3 regions of the Paenibacillus xanthanilyticus genome follow, and region 1 is predicted to be linked to each of the others. Evidence: riboswitches for the same ligand, from Rfam matches in the RefSeq annotation. Region 1 holds a riboswitch; each other region holds the start of a gene.
What was found. Region 1 has a riboswitch for ZMP and ZTP ahead of ACFSKT_RS21390 (bifunctional 5,10-methylenetetrahydrofolate dehydrogenase/5,10-methenyltetrahydrofolate cyclohydrolase). Riboswitches for the same ligand answer to the same signal wherever they lie in the genome.
Positions count from the first base shown of each region.

Region 2: it holds a riboswitch for ZMP and ZTP, as region 1 does, so the genes downstream of both, ACFSKT_RS00255 (DJ-1/PfpI family protein) here and ACFSKT_RS21390 (bifunctional 5,10-methylenetetrahydrofolate dehydrogenase/5,10-methenyltetrahydrofolate cyclohydrolase) in region 1, are expected to answer to the same signal.
Region 3: it holds a riboswitch for ZMP and ZTP, as region 1 does, so the genes downstream of both, rpiB (ribose 5-phosphate isomerase B) here and ACFSKT_RS21390 (bifunctional 5,10-methylenetetrahydrofolate dehydrogenase/5,10-methenyltetrahydrofolate cyclohydrolase) in region 1, are expected to answer to the same signal.

Region 1 is NZ_JBHUHA010000002.1:981,840-986,049, reverse strand. It holds gene ACFSKT_RS21405 (stalk domain-containing protein) at 1-51, opposite strand, end outside; gene ACFSKT_RS21400 (stalk domain-containing protein) at 93-1,526, opposite strand; gene ACFSKT_RS21395 (hypothetical protein) at 1,768-2,067, opposite strand; ZMP/ZTP riboswitch at 2,201-2,281, shown strand; gene ACFSKT_RS21390 (bifunctional 5,10-methylenetetrahydrofolate dehydrogenase/5,10-methenyltetrahydrofolate cyclohydrolase) at 2,341-3,192, shown strand; gene ACFSKT_RS21385 (hypothetical protein) at 3,260-3,430, shown strand; gene ACFSKT_RS21380 (histidine phosphatase family protein) at 3,631-4,210, shown strand, end outside.
Region 2 is NZ_JBHUHA010000001.1:44,287-48,496, forward strand. It holds gene ACFSKT_RS00245 (LysR family transcriptional regulator) at 1-628, opposite strand, end outside; gene ACFSKT_RS00250 (DMT family transporter) at 754-1,632, shown strand; ZMP/ZTP riboswitch at 1,658-1,737, shown strand; gene ACFSKT_RS00255 (DJ-1/PfpI family protein) at 1,792-2,379, shown strand; gene ACFSKT_RS00260 (ADP-ribosylglycohydrolase family protein) at 2,495-3,442, shown strand; gene ACFSKT_RS00265 (LURP-one-related family protein) at 3,520-4,002, shown strand; gene ACFSKT_RS00270 (winged helix-turn-helix transcriptional regulator) at 4,193-4,210, opposite strand, start outside.
Region 3 is NZ_JBHUHA010000002.1:2,451,122-2,455,331, forward strand. It holds gene glyA (serine hydroxymethyltransferase) at 1-1,017, opposite strand, end outside; gene ACFSKT_RS28320 (TIGR01440 family protein) at 1,058-1,690, opposite strand; gene rpiB (ribose 5-phosphate isomerase B) at 1,704-2,162, opposite strand; ZMP/ZTP riboswitch at 2,287-2,369, opposite strand; gene ACFSKT_RS28330 (low molecular weight protein arginine phosphatase) at 2,408-3,004, opposite strand; gene ACFSKT_RS28335 (manganese efflux pump MntP) at 3,085-3,645, opposite strand; gene ACFSKT_RS28340 (L-threonylcarbamoyladenylate synthase) at 3,728-4,210, opposite strand, start outside.

The DNA.
Region 1 (4,210 bases):
CTGCAGCGAAAGCGCCGAAGCCGCTAGGAGCGCGGTGAGCGTTTTTTTCATCTATGCGATGCCTCCTCCGGGTCGTCATTTTACTTGATGAATTACTTATAGGTGATGCTGATCTGCTCTTCCTTCTGCTTCCATTCGACCTTGGCCCCAAGCTGTTCGCTAATGAAGCGAAGCGGCAAATACGAGTAGCCGCTCACGCTGAACGGTTCCGTCTGTGTCTGGACCGTCTTGCCGTTCAGCGTCGTCGCGCCGCTGCGGTAGTCGATCGCGATGCGCAGCGGGCTTGCGCCGTTCGTTCCTTCGAGCGTGACCGTCTTCGCCGAGTTGTCCCATGCGATTTTGGCGCCAAGCTTCTCGAAGACGGAGCGCAGGGGCACGAACGCTTGGCTGTCGCGCGTCACGACGCCGTTCGTCAGCGCGATCGTCTCTCCGTTTAATACAAGCGCGATCGGCGGCTGCATGGGAACCGGGATTATCACGGATGCATGGTCGAGCCCCCATGTCCAAAGTTTGCCGTCCGTTTTCTGAAAGAGACGTCCGCTGTCGCTTAGGCTGTCCACATCTTCGGCATGCAGGATGAAAGACGGATTGGACGGCATTCTGTCGACCTCGATGCTCGTCTCATACAGCTTGCCATTGTTGGTTAGGACGAAGAGCGACCTTCCCGCAACGTGAGCCTCGCGTACGTCGTTGATCGTCGCGATGCGAACCGGCGTCTGCTCGTGATACACGGTGCCGTCCGTGAAGCCGGTTACCGTCAGGCCCCAATACCATAACCGCGAATCTCCGTCGATCGCCGTGAAGGCATTAAGTTTCTTAATGTCGTTCAAGCCTTTCACTTGCTGCGGCGACTGATCCGATTGCGACAGCTCGTCCGACACAGCCCAGACGGTACCGTCGTCCTTCAACGCATAGCGGCCTTCCAGCGCAATAATGCCGTTTAGGCCCGCGACCGGAGTGAAATCCGTACGGCCTTGCGTCTGGCGCAGCACCGTCCCGTCTTTCTTCAAGAACAGCCATTGCTCGCGGTTGCTGAGCTTTACGTCCGCCGCGAAGTACGAGCTCATGGCGATGACGTTGTCGATGCCGGAGAGTTGGACGATTTCGGTAGTCTCCAGTTTGCCGTATTCCCTGTAAGGGAGGCGGTACACCGCGCCGGCCGCATCTACGGCGAGGAAGGCGGTATCATGATGGATGACGTCGGTCAGGCCTTTCATGCCGGGCACCTGCACCGCGGTCGATTTGCCCGTCCGATAGTCGACGGCCCAATGCCAGACGGTATCGTCTTTCTTCACGGCGAACTGGCCGATCGACGCCTTGATGTCCTGTAGCGCGGTTACCTGCGTCGGCACGGAGCGTTCGAGCATGCCTTGACTGCCCCATTCCCAGAGCGTGCCGTCTTTCTTCACGATGGTGCCGAGTCCGTATTGGGCAGTCGTCCCGCCGGCTGGCGCGGCTGCGGCAACCGTGACGATTTGAAGCGCGGTAAGGGATGCGAGTATTGCGGATCCGATGCGTTTTCGCATAGGGGGGGATTCCTCCTTCGGTCGTGGCGGTGTAAACAAACCACCCATTAGACGCTTCGGAGGCGGGGAAGGTTACGATAGTTAGGGAATATATGTAAATTAAACTTTTCTCATCGCATCGCAGTTTATCATCGTAAAGGGAAACGCGCGTTTCGCCGGCGCCTCGGGCATGGAGGAACATCGGAGGAACGCGGCATAAGCCGAAGCTAGCGCAAGTCAGCGCCTCCCAACCAGACTCGGATCAGAGGCGAAACCGCTCGATATGGGAGGACAGTCCTTCCCGCAGCAAAATCTCTTTCTGCTTCGGTCCGAATAGATCGAAATGGGGGTATCGGTCGCGGCGATGGATGTAAGCCGGATTCAACCCGTGCTGCCTGCACCAGGCGGACAGCCGTTCCAAGTCGGCGCAGCCCGCTTTGGTCACGGTCCGCATGCCGGGGAATCGCTCGTCGGTCCAATAATGCGTCAGAAAAGCGATTTCGCCGCGTAGGACCGCTTCCTTCCACGCGTTCAATTGTTGTCTTGTAATGCCTAGCGCCATGTCGGATCCACCTTTCTCCCTTTACTTTACCACGGCGGGTCAGGGATTTCGAAGCGCTGCAGGACTCTTTCGTTCGGCGAGCGAAAACGAGTCTTGCTCAGGTGCGCGCTTCGGCCTATAATGGTCGTAATTGAACGTGATGCGTAACTGGCGGAGCATGGGGAACCATGAGGGAGCGCATTGGCGGTAACGGCCGTACGCCTGGGCGAAGGTAAGGGGAGCAGCATCCCTTGCCTTTTTTTGTTTTGATCAATCCTACAGGAGATGAACCAAATGGCGGAAAACACATTGATTTTGAATGGAACGACGGTGGCGGACGGCATCAAGGCGGATCTTGCGGCGCGGGTAGCGGTATTGAAGGAGAACGGGATCGTGCCCTGCCTGGCGACGATCCTCGTCGGCGACGACCCTTCGTCGGCCACGTATGTGCGGATGAAAGGGAATGCCTGCGCGCGGCTCGGCATGGAGTCGCGCCGGATTCATCTGGGGGCGGAGACGACGACGGAGGAGCTGATCGCGGTCATCGACGAGTTGAACGCCGACGACGGCGTGCACGGCATCCTGCTCCAGCATCCGGTGCCGCATCAGATCGACGAACGCGCGGCGTTCGAAGCGATCGCGATCGGCAAGGACGTGGACGGGGTGACAATGCTCGGTTTCGCGCAGAACGCGTTCGGCATGGCGGAATATCCGTCCTGTACGCCGGCGGCGATCCTAACCATCCTCGACTACTACAACCTGCCGATCGCAGGCAAGCACGCCGTCGTCGTCGGACGCAGCCCGATTCTGGGCAAGCCGGTGTCGCTCATGCTGCTGAACCGCAACGCGACCGTGACGGTCTGCCACTCCAAGACGGAGGGCTTGGCCGAGCTTGTCCGTCAGGGCGACATTGTCGTGGCGGCCGTCGGCAAGCCGGCCTTTATCCAGGGCGAGTGGATCAAGGACGGCGCCGTCGTGCTGGATGCCGGCTATAACGAGGGCAACATCGGCGACGTGGATTACGAGGCATGTCTCGCGAAGGCGAGCGCCATCACGCCAGTGCCGGCGGGCGTCGGTCCCGTCACGATCGCCACGCTGCTCAAGCATACCGTGGACGCCGCGGAAAGAAGGGTGTTTCAACCGTAGTAAATCCGGGTATACGCGAATATACTGTGCTGAAGTCGTCTATTCGTGGTAAAGGAGCTGAGCTGAAGTGGAGATTGGTCAGTTCGAACAGGAAGTCTATACCGTAGAATTCGCGGATCGGCACTATAACGTCGTTTACTACCGGGAGATCGAGGCGATCGGCACGGAGGATGCCCGGCAGCAGATTCTGCTGCACCACCCCGACGCCAACATTCGCGCGGTCACCCGGAAAGAATAGCTTGTCGCAAGGAAGAACCGCCCGCGAGCGCCAGCTCGCGGGCGGTTTCTTTGTGTCACGTCGATAACCGGCCCTTGGATGGGGGAGGAAAATATGGACTGGCGGCGAACTTACAGAAGAAATGCAGCTCCATTGACCGTGAGAAGATAAATTCGGGCGGAACGGCACAAGCCGGGATCCGCATAGGGAGGTTCTACTCGTTGGCAGCTTCAACCTATTTGTATTTCGTCCGTCATGGGAACACGAACTTTTCGAAGGATCTCGAGCGGGAAGGCGCCGGCGCGAAGTTGACGGAAGAGGGCGAGCGCGATGCGCGGCGGGTGGCGGAGCTGCTGGTGGGCGAGGGTATCGACGTCATCGTCTCCAGTCCGCAGCATCGGGCGCGGGATACTGTCGCTCCGCTGGCGGAACGGCTGGGGAAGGAGATTACGCTTATCGAGGCGCTGAAGGAACGAGCGATCGGCAGCTTGAGCGTGGATATACCGGAGGAGGCGTTCCGGCGCGCAGTGGCGCTTTCGTTCGAGGATCTGGATGCGGCGTTACCCGAAGGGGAGACGACGCGGCAAGCGCGAGCGCGGGCGGTACCGGCGATCTCGCGCTTGCTGGAGGATCACGCAGGCAAACGGATCGCGATCGGCACGCATGGCAATATCATGACGATCATGCTCCACTATTTCGATGCGCGCTACGGCTACGCGTTCTGGTCAAGCACGAGCAAGCCGGACATCTACAGAGCGAGGTTCGAAGGCGGGCGGCTGGCCGAGGTGGAGCGATTGTGGG
Region 2 (4,210 bases), on a different contig from region 1:
TAACCGGGTTCGCGAGTCCCTTTGATCTGACCCAAGCTTGAAGCACGTCGCGATAGGAGCAACCGGCGGTAAAGACAAGGATCGGCCTGGCGAGCGCCGCTTCCAGATCGGGCATGGACGGTGGCGTGACGACGACGAGCTCCTCTTCGAACGTCGGCATGCCTGCAAGCTCCGGATGATCGACGCCGCTGCCGATGAACGCGCCGTCCAGCTCGTAACGAAGCACTTGATCGATGAGGAATTGGGTATGACCGGTCGCGATGGACAGCGATACGCTCGGATAGCGGCCATAGTAAGCGGTTAGTAGACTCGGGAGTCTGACCGCGGCGGCGGTCTGCGTCGACCCGATCCGCAGCGAGCCGCCGGGTTCATCGGATGCGGACAACGCGAGCGCGGCTTCATCCAGGAGACCGACGATCTTATCGGCGTATTGCAGCAGCAGCTTGCCGCTGCCCGACAAGTCCATGCCCCGGTTGTGCCGGGTGAACAACGTGGTGCCCAGTTCGATCTCCAGATGGCGGATGCGCGCGGTAATATTGGACTGGACATAGCCGAGCGTCCGAGCGGCCTTCGTGACGGAGCCTTCGCGTGCTACGGCCTGAAAGATGCGCAAATCGCCGCTTTCCATGGCAGAGCCCTCCTTACTTATTCAGGTATCACTGCGAATGATGGCTGTTATCGTTACCCTTCATTATACAGAAATGCAAGCCTCCGATACAATGAGACCACGACGACAACCTGGAGGTTTTGCGTATGATGCGACTGAATTACACGTTGCTGGTTTTGATGACGACGTTCTTGATGGGCATCGCGTTCCCGATCGGGAAGATGGGGCTGGACTATGCGCCGCCGTTCCTGCTGATGGGCGTTCGGTACATGCTGGCCGGCGGTATGCTTGCCATCGGCATGGTTGGGCGGGCACCCTTGCCAAGAGGCATCGAGTGGCTGCGAGTGGCTGCGATCGGCTTCTTGCAGACATGTGCGGTGATGGGCTGCGCTTACTATAGCATGCATTGGATTAGCGCCGCCGAATCTTCGATCTTGACATTCACGAACCCGCTCTTCGTTATCGTGCTCGGGACGCTGCTCTACGGCGCGCGTTACCGGCCGCGCCAATGGTTCGGCGTCATGGTCGGCTTTACCGGTGTGGCGATTGCTTTCGGGGCCCGGCTCGGCTTTGGTCCCGGGACGGCGGTCGGCCTATGCGGCGGACTGCTGTTCGCATGCTCGACGCTGCTGATCAAACGTTGGGGCGGCCGCTTCAACGTCTACGTGCTCGTGGCGTACCAAATGCTGCTCGGCGGGATCGGCCTGCTGCTCTTAAGCTTGTTCACCGAACGGATGACGTTCGCGTTATCCGGCCGTTCCGTGGCTATCGTCGCGTGCCTGGTCGTCTTCTGTTCCATCCTTCAGCTGACCCTCTGGTTTCGGCTGCTCCAGACGGGCGATCCGGCGAAGACGAGCGCATTTTTGTTTCTGGTCCCGCTCTTCGGCGTGTTGAGCAGCTGGCTGCTGCTCGGCGAACCGCTGACCTGGCATGCGGCTGTCGGGGGCATATGTACCGGCGCGGGCATTTTTCTCGTCAATTGGGAAGGGACTCGGCGCATGGAAAAATCGGTTGCCGTTACCTGAATATGGGTGTACACTGAAGGAAATCAAAGGCGCATGCGACTGGCGTAAACATGGAGAACCATGGGGGAGCATGCCGCTTATCAGCCGTACGCCTGGGCGAAGTATTTGATCTTGCGGTCAAATGCTTTTTTATTTTCTACGGAGGGCGGATAGATACGGATGAAAATGGCTTTTGTATTGTTTGACGGCATGACGACGCTGGATTTCTCGGGATTCTTCGACGCCATGACGCAGCTGAACCGGGTGCCGGGGACGGGAGGCGTGTCATGGCGATTCTGCGCGTTGACCGAACGGATCGTGGACGACCGGGGGCTTGCGATGCAGGCGTCCGCCGTGGCGGAGGATCTGTCGGACTTCGACCTGGTCTTCGTGCCGGGCGGTATGGCGACCAGGCAGCTGCGCCATGACGAGACGTTCCTCGCTTGGCTGCGCACCGCGGATGGCGTTCCGTGGAAAGTGTCCGTCTGCACCGGAGCGCTGCTCATAGGAGCGGCGGGCTGGCTGAGCGGCAAAAGGGCGACGACGAACAAGTCGGCATACGAGCTGCTCGCGCCTTATTGCGGAGAGGTCGTGCGTGAACGGTATGTGCGGGACGGTCATGTCTTCACGGGCGGCGGCGTATCGGCTTCGATCGATCTGGGCTTGTTCGTCGCGGAGTCGCTGTATGGCACCGCGGCGGCGAGGGAAGTCGGACGCATGATGGATTATCCGTATTATCGCTTTAAGGAAGATGGACCAAGGTCCTAACAGAGGTCGGATGACCGGAGCTATGGCGGACGTCATTCATGGGGCGAGCGAATGGCGAACGAGACGAGAATCGTATTTAAGACGGCGGACATCCATTTAAAAAGGGAGCATGAGGATGAGTAAAGTTAGAGACGGAATTCTAGGGTTATGCGTCGGCGACGCGCTCGGCGTACCCGTCGAGTTCAGATCCCGCAAGGAACTGGAGGAATCGCCGCTTACGGACATGATCGGATACGGATCCCACAATCAGCCGGCGGGGACGTGGTCGGACGATAGCTCGCTGACGTTCGCGCTGATGCAGAGCGTGGCCGATTGCGGCGGCGTCGATTTGTACGACGTTGCGGACAATTTTACCGGCTGGTTGTATAAATTACGCTGGACGCCGCACGGCCGCGTATTCGATGTCGGCATTGCCACGGCCCGGGCGATCGAAAGGCTGAACGATGAGCTGATTCGCCCCGATCTGGCGGGCGGACGCAGCGAGAGCAGCAACGGCAACGGATCGCTCATGCGGATATTGCCGCTTGCTTATGTGCTGCAAGGTGCCGAGATGGAAGAGCGAATGACGGTAATTCGGCAGGTATCGTCGATCACGCACGGACATGACGTATCTGTAATCGGGTGTTCCCTTTACGTGGAGATCGCGATCGGTCTATTGGACGGGATGGCGCTGCACGATGCGATTGCAGGGGCCGTCGAGACCGTCAACGCCGCTTACGGCGAGAATCCCGAGCTTCGTCGATACGATCGCATCCTGCAAGGGGGGCTCCAGGACATCGCGCGCGAGGACATCCAATCTGGCGGGTATGTCGTGCATACGCTGGAAGCCGCTCTATGGTGTCTGCTGCATGCATCGTCTTACGAGGAAGCGGTGCTGGAGGCGATTAACCTAGGCGACGATACGGACACGACGGGCGCGGTTGCGGGCGGTCTGGCCGGCATCATCTACGGCGCCGCGTCAATACCGTCGCATTGGGTAGCGGGACTTGCGCGGCTCGCCGATATCGAAGCGCTGTGCGTTCGTTTCGAGGCGGCGTGCGGAGCGGCCGGTCAAGCCGACTAATTCATCCGCCTTGGGCCATGCTGTGCGGCCGACGGGAGGCGCCACGAGAAGGCGAAGAGATGGGAGGCGCGTGTTCCATGGAGCTGTACTTTCGAGACAATGTCTTCAATTCCGGTACGACCGCCATTATGAATGCGAATCAGGATCAGGTGGGCGAAGTCGATTTGCGGAGTACGTTCGGTTCGTCGCTGGAGGTGTTTGACGGCGCGGGGGGCTCGCTCTACAGCGGCGGGTTTCCGTTCTTCTCGGGCAAGTGGACCATCACGGGCGCCGATGGCGCGGAGCGCGGCAGGCTGCGCGGGCGCATGTCGTTCCTCTCGAAGAAATTCGAATACGAGGCGTACGGCAGAGGCATCTTCGATATCGAGGCGGGAGCCTTCTCCAGCGAGTATGAGATTCGCGACGGACAAGGGCAGCTGGCGGCGACGTTCGAGAAAGTGAGCGGCTGGTTTTCTTCGTCGGCCTACCGGCTGAGCTGCGAGATGACCGCCGTGGATGCCTTCGAATGGGTGGCCGTAATTCTCGGCTTGAACGAGATCCAGAAGCGGCAGCGAAGCTGAATGTGGAGCGGGTGGCAGCCGGGCGGCAAGACCTTCGCGGCGGCCCTCTAGTCGCCTTGCGCACGCGCAAATACAAGATGACGAATAGGCGTGAATCCTATTGCTCTTGTCGTAAAATAAAGCCTGGCTGCTCGCGCTTATTGGCGCCGGCAACCAGGCTTTATATGTGTGTCGGACTCGCTAGCTCGCCTTAGACTTGCAGGCTCAA
Region 3 (4,210 bases), 1.5 Mb from region 1:
GTTGACCGTGATTTGGACGGAGTCCAGCACGTGCTCGGCTTTCTTGCCCGTGATGTTCAGGTTGCGCAGGTCGATCAGCATCAGGTGGTTGTCCGTGCCGCCGGACACGAGGTTCAGCCCTTGCGCGACGAGCTCTTCGGACAGCGCCTTCGCGTTGTCGACGACGTTCTGCGCGTACTGTTTGAACGACGGCTGCAGTGCTTCGCCGAACGCGACGGCTTTGGCCGCGATGACGTGCATGAGCGGTCCGCCTTGGGAGCCCGGGAAGACGGCTTTGTCGATCGCCGCCGCCCACGGCTGACGGCACAGGATCATGCCGCCGCGCGGTCCGCGCAGCGTTTTATGCGTCGTTGTCGTAACGAAATGCGCATGCGGTACCGGGCTCGGGTGCAGACCCGCCGCGACCAGACCTGCGATATGCGCCATGTCGACCATGAACAGCGCGCCTACGTCATTGGCGATTTGGCCGAGCTTCTCGAAATCGATGATGCGCGGGTACGCGGATGCGCCGGCCACGATCAGGCGAGGGCGATGCTTGAACGCCGCTTTGCGCACTTCTTCGTAATCGATCGTGAACGTGTTCTCGTCGACGCCGTAGGCCACGAAATTATAGAGCAAGCCGGACGCGTTGACCGGAGAGCCGTGCGTTAAGTGGCCGCCATGCGCCAGGTTCATGCCCAGTACCGTGTCGCCAGGTTTGAGAGCAGCCAGATAGACCGCCATGTTCGCTTGCGCGCCGGAGTGCGGCTGTACGTTCGCGTGCTCCGCGCCGAAAATTTCTTTCGCGCGTTCGCGGGCGATGTCCTCGACGATATCCACGTGCTCACAGCCGCCGTAGTAACGTTTGCTTGGATAACCTTCCGCGTATTTGTTCGTCAATACCGTGCCAGCCGCTTCCAGCACCGCCTCGGAGACGATGTTCTCGGATGCGATCAGCTCGATGTTGTCGCGCTGGCGTTGAAGCTCCAGGCCGAGTGCTTTCAATACTTCAGGGTCTTGTTTGCGCAGATTTTCCATTGGACGTGTCCTCCTCTATATCGTGAAGCTAGTCAAAATGTCAGTCGCACATGCCATTATCCGAATCCGTCTTGCCAACCGTCCCGCCGCTCGCGGCAGGGGCCAGTCCTGCCGCCTCCCGCGTATACACCGCCCGCTCGCCGCCGATTAGCTTCGGCCGCGTATAAGCCATCGTCACGTGGGCTTCGCCGATCCGCCTCACCGAGCCGCGCACCGGAACGGCCACGCGCCGCAGATGCATGCCGATGAACGTATCGCCGATATCGATGCCCGCGTGCGCCTGCACCGTCTCCGCCAATACCGCGTCGTCCAGCGTACGGAACGCATAGGCCGCCATCGAGCCGCCCGCCTTCGGCACCGGAATCGCCGAGACGAGCTCCAGCCCGTACCGATCCGCCGCGGCCCGTTCGAGCACGAGCGCCCGGTTCAGATGCTCGCAGCATTGATAAACCGGGTAGAACCCGACCTTCTCCCGTGCCGCTTCGACGCCGCGATAGATCGCTTCAGCCGTCTCCAGCGTCCCGGAAGTCCCGATCCGCTGGCCGATCACTTCGCTCGTGCTCGTGCCGACGACGAGCAGCTGTCCGGGGCGCAGACCGCCCGCTTCCGCGAGCTCCAGCACCGCCTGCCGCACGTCCCGCTCGATCGCCGCCAACCGCTTTTCTCCGCTCATGGCCGGTTCCCCCTTACGGATGGATGACATTGGCGGCTTCGAGCTGCATCACTTTGTTCAACCGTCCGACGTGACGCTCGCCGCCGGAGAACGGCGTCTCGGTCCAGATGCGCACGATCTCTTGTGCGAGACCCGGGCCGACGACGCGTTCGCCCAGCGCCAGCACGTTCGTATCGTTGTGCTCGCGGGTCGCCTTCGCCGAGAACATGTCGTGCACGAGCGCGCAGCGAATGCCCGGCACCTTGTTCGCGGCGATCGACATGCCGATGCCCGTGCCGCAGATCAGGATGCCGCGGTCGGCCTTGCCCTGCGCCACGCGTTCCGCGACCGGCACCGCGTAGTCCGGGTAGTCGACGGATTGATCGCAATCGCAGCCCAAATCTTCGATCTCATGGCCAAGCGATTGCAGGAACGGCACGATTTCGTCTTTCAAGCGGTAGCCGGCGTGATCGGCACCAATAGCGATTTTCATAAGGAACGTTACCTCCCGCATGATCCGCATAAGGGCGGAAAAAGTCGAATTACATTGGTCCCATTATACCCCATTAACGCCCAAAAGACGAAAAAAGAGCATAGCGCGCTAAAAAACGCGCGATGCTCTTTGCCCAGGCGACCGGCCGTATATTCCGATGCTCCACCGTGGTTTGATCCACTTTCGTCGCCAGTCACATCGGAAACCGTTATTTGCTTTCATCATACTTGATCGCGGGTCTAAAATCAATCCGCTTTCGGCGATTCGCCGTACAATTTGAGGAGCAGCTTGTCCATCGACTGCGCGATCTCGTCCGCGCAAATCCGGTACATCTCGAGCGAGCCGCCGAACGGGTCGGCGATATCAAAGCCCGGGATGCGGCGCTCCAGCTCGAGCAGCCGGTTGCGCTCTTCCGGCGACAGCTGTCCGCCGAGCGCCTGCTTCATATGCCACTCGGTGTACAGCGCCTCGAGCTCCGCGATATCCGCCACGACCGACTCGTCGGTCTGCGTGTATTCCTTCAGCGTGAACGTCTTGTCCACCGCGTTCGGGAAACGCTGCAGCAGATGCCGCTTGTGTCCGGTCGTCATCGTAAGCACCAGGTCGGCCCATTCCACCGAATCGCTCCCGATCGCGGTGGAGCTGCCGTCATCGGGGATGCCCCGGCCGCGAAGCACCGCGCGCGCGTGCTCGGATACCGGCAAGCCGTCGACCGTCGAGACGCCCGCGGAGCGAACCTCGATCGGCAGCGAGCGGAGGCGCGCCTGCTCGCGCAGCATCGCCTCCGCCATCGGAGAGCGGCAGGTATTACCCGTACATACAAACAAAATCCGTTTCAGCATAAGTCCCCCTCCTTCGTCATCCGAAAAGCGGCGCCGTCTAGGCGATTCTTCCTTCACGAGACGTTCGTTCGTGCCACTGCCTACAGTATAAACAAGATGCCGAAGGTTAACAAAATAATTCCGCCGAGCGCCTCGCCGTATTCGCCCAGCCCCTTGCTCACTTTGCGACCCAGCAGCAACCCCAGAATCGACATCAGCCCGCCGATAAAGCCGAAGAGCAGCACCGTCAGCAGCACGTCGGCGGCGAACATGCCCAGCGATATGCCGACCGAGAACGAATCGATGCTCACGCTCAGCGCAAACACGGTCAAGCCGAACACCGAGCGGTGGTTGAACGACGGCACTTCCTCTCCGCGCAGCGAGCTGTAAATCATATGCCCGCCCAGCAGCAGCAGCAGTCCGCCGGCGACGACCGTGGCCACCCCGCCGAGCAGCGAGCCGACATATTGCCCCGTGAAGATGCCCAGCAGCGGCATAATAATATGAAAAAGCCCAATAATGACGCTTAGCTTTACAATATCAAGCAGCCGGATTCCTTTCAACCCGATTCCGATTCCCAGTGAAAATGCGTCCATCCCGAGCGCCACCGCCATGATGATGAGCGTCAACAATTGGCCGGTCTGCAAGCTCGCCTCGATCATCGTCATACCCCCTGTCCAAGTCTCATCAGAGCATATGCGGACAAGGGGCGAAACATGATTGGCGGGTTGGGGCAGGACATGGCTAGACGCGGACGACCCTGTGACCCGCCGCCTTCACGAGCCGGTTCATAAGCGCGTGGCCGATGCCCGTCTCCGGGACGGCTTCGGCCCATATGCGCTGCGCGTCTCTGTCGTCGAATGCCCGAAGCGCGGCATACAGCGCCTGCGCCGCGTGGTCCAGACGCGACAGACTGCCGAGCGAAATAACGTCGTCGGCGTCATAGAGCCCGGCGTGTTCGTCGAATGTGAGGATGCCGACGCGCTCGCCGCGCGCCCGGGCAGCGTGCGCCTCGCGCTGGATATAGGCGCGGCGGGCCTCCGCTTCGCCCTGCACCAGCTCCATGACGCCTCGGGGCGCGTAATGCGCGTATTTCATGCCTGGCGAGCGCGGCGCCAGGGCGGCGTCGGCGGATAGGGCGGGCGCCTGCGCGGTGTCGGCGGCCGGCTGGACGGCCGGAGCGGCAGAGAGGCTGGTGTGGCCTGGCCCGCGCGGCGGCGCGTTACG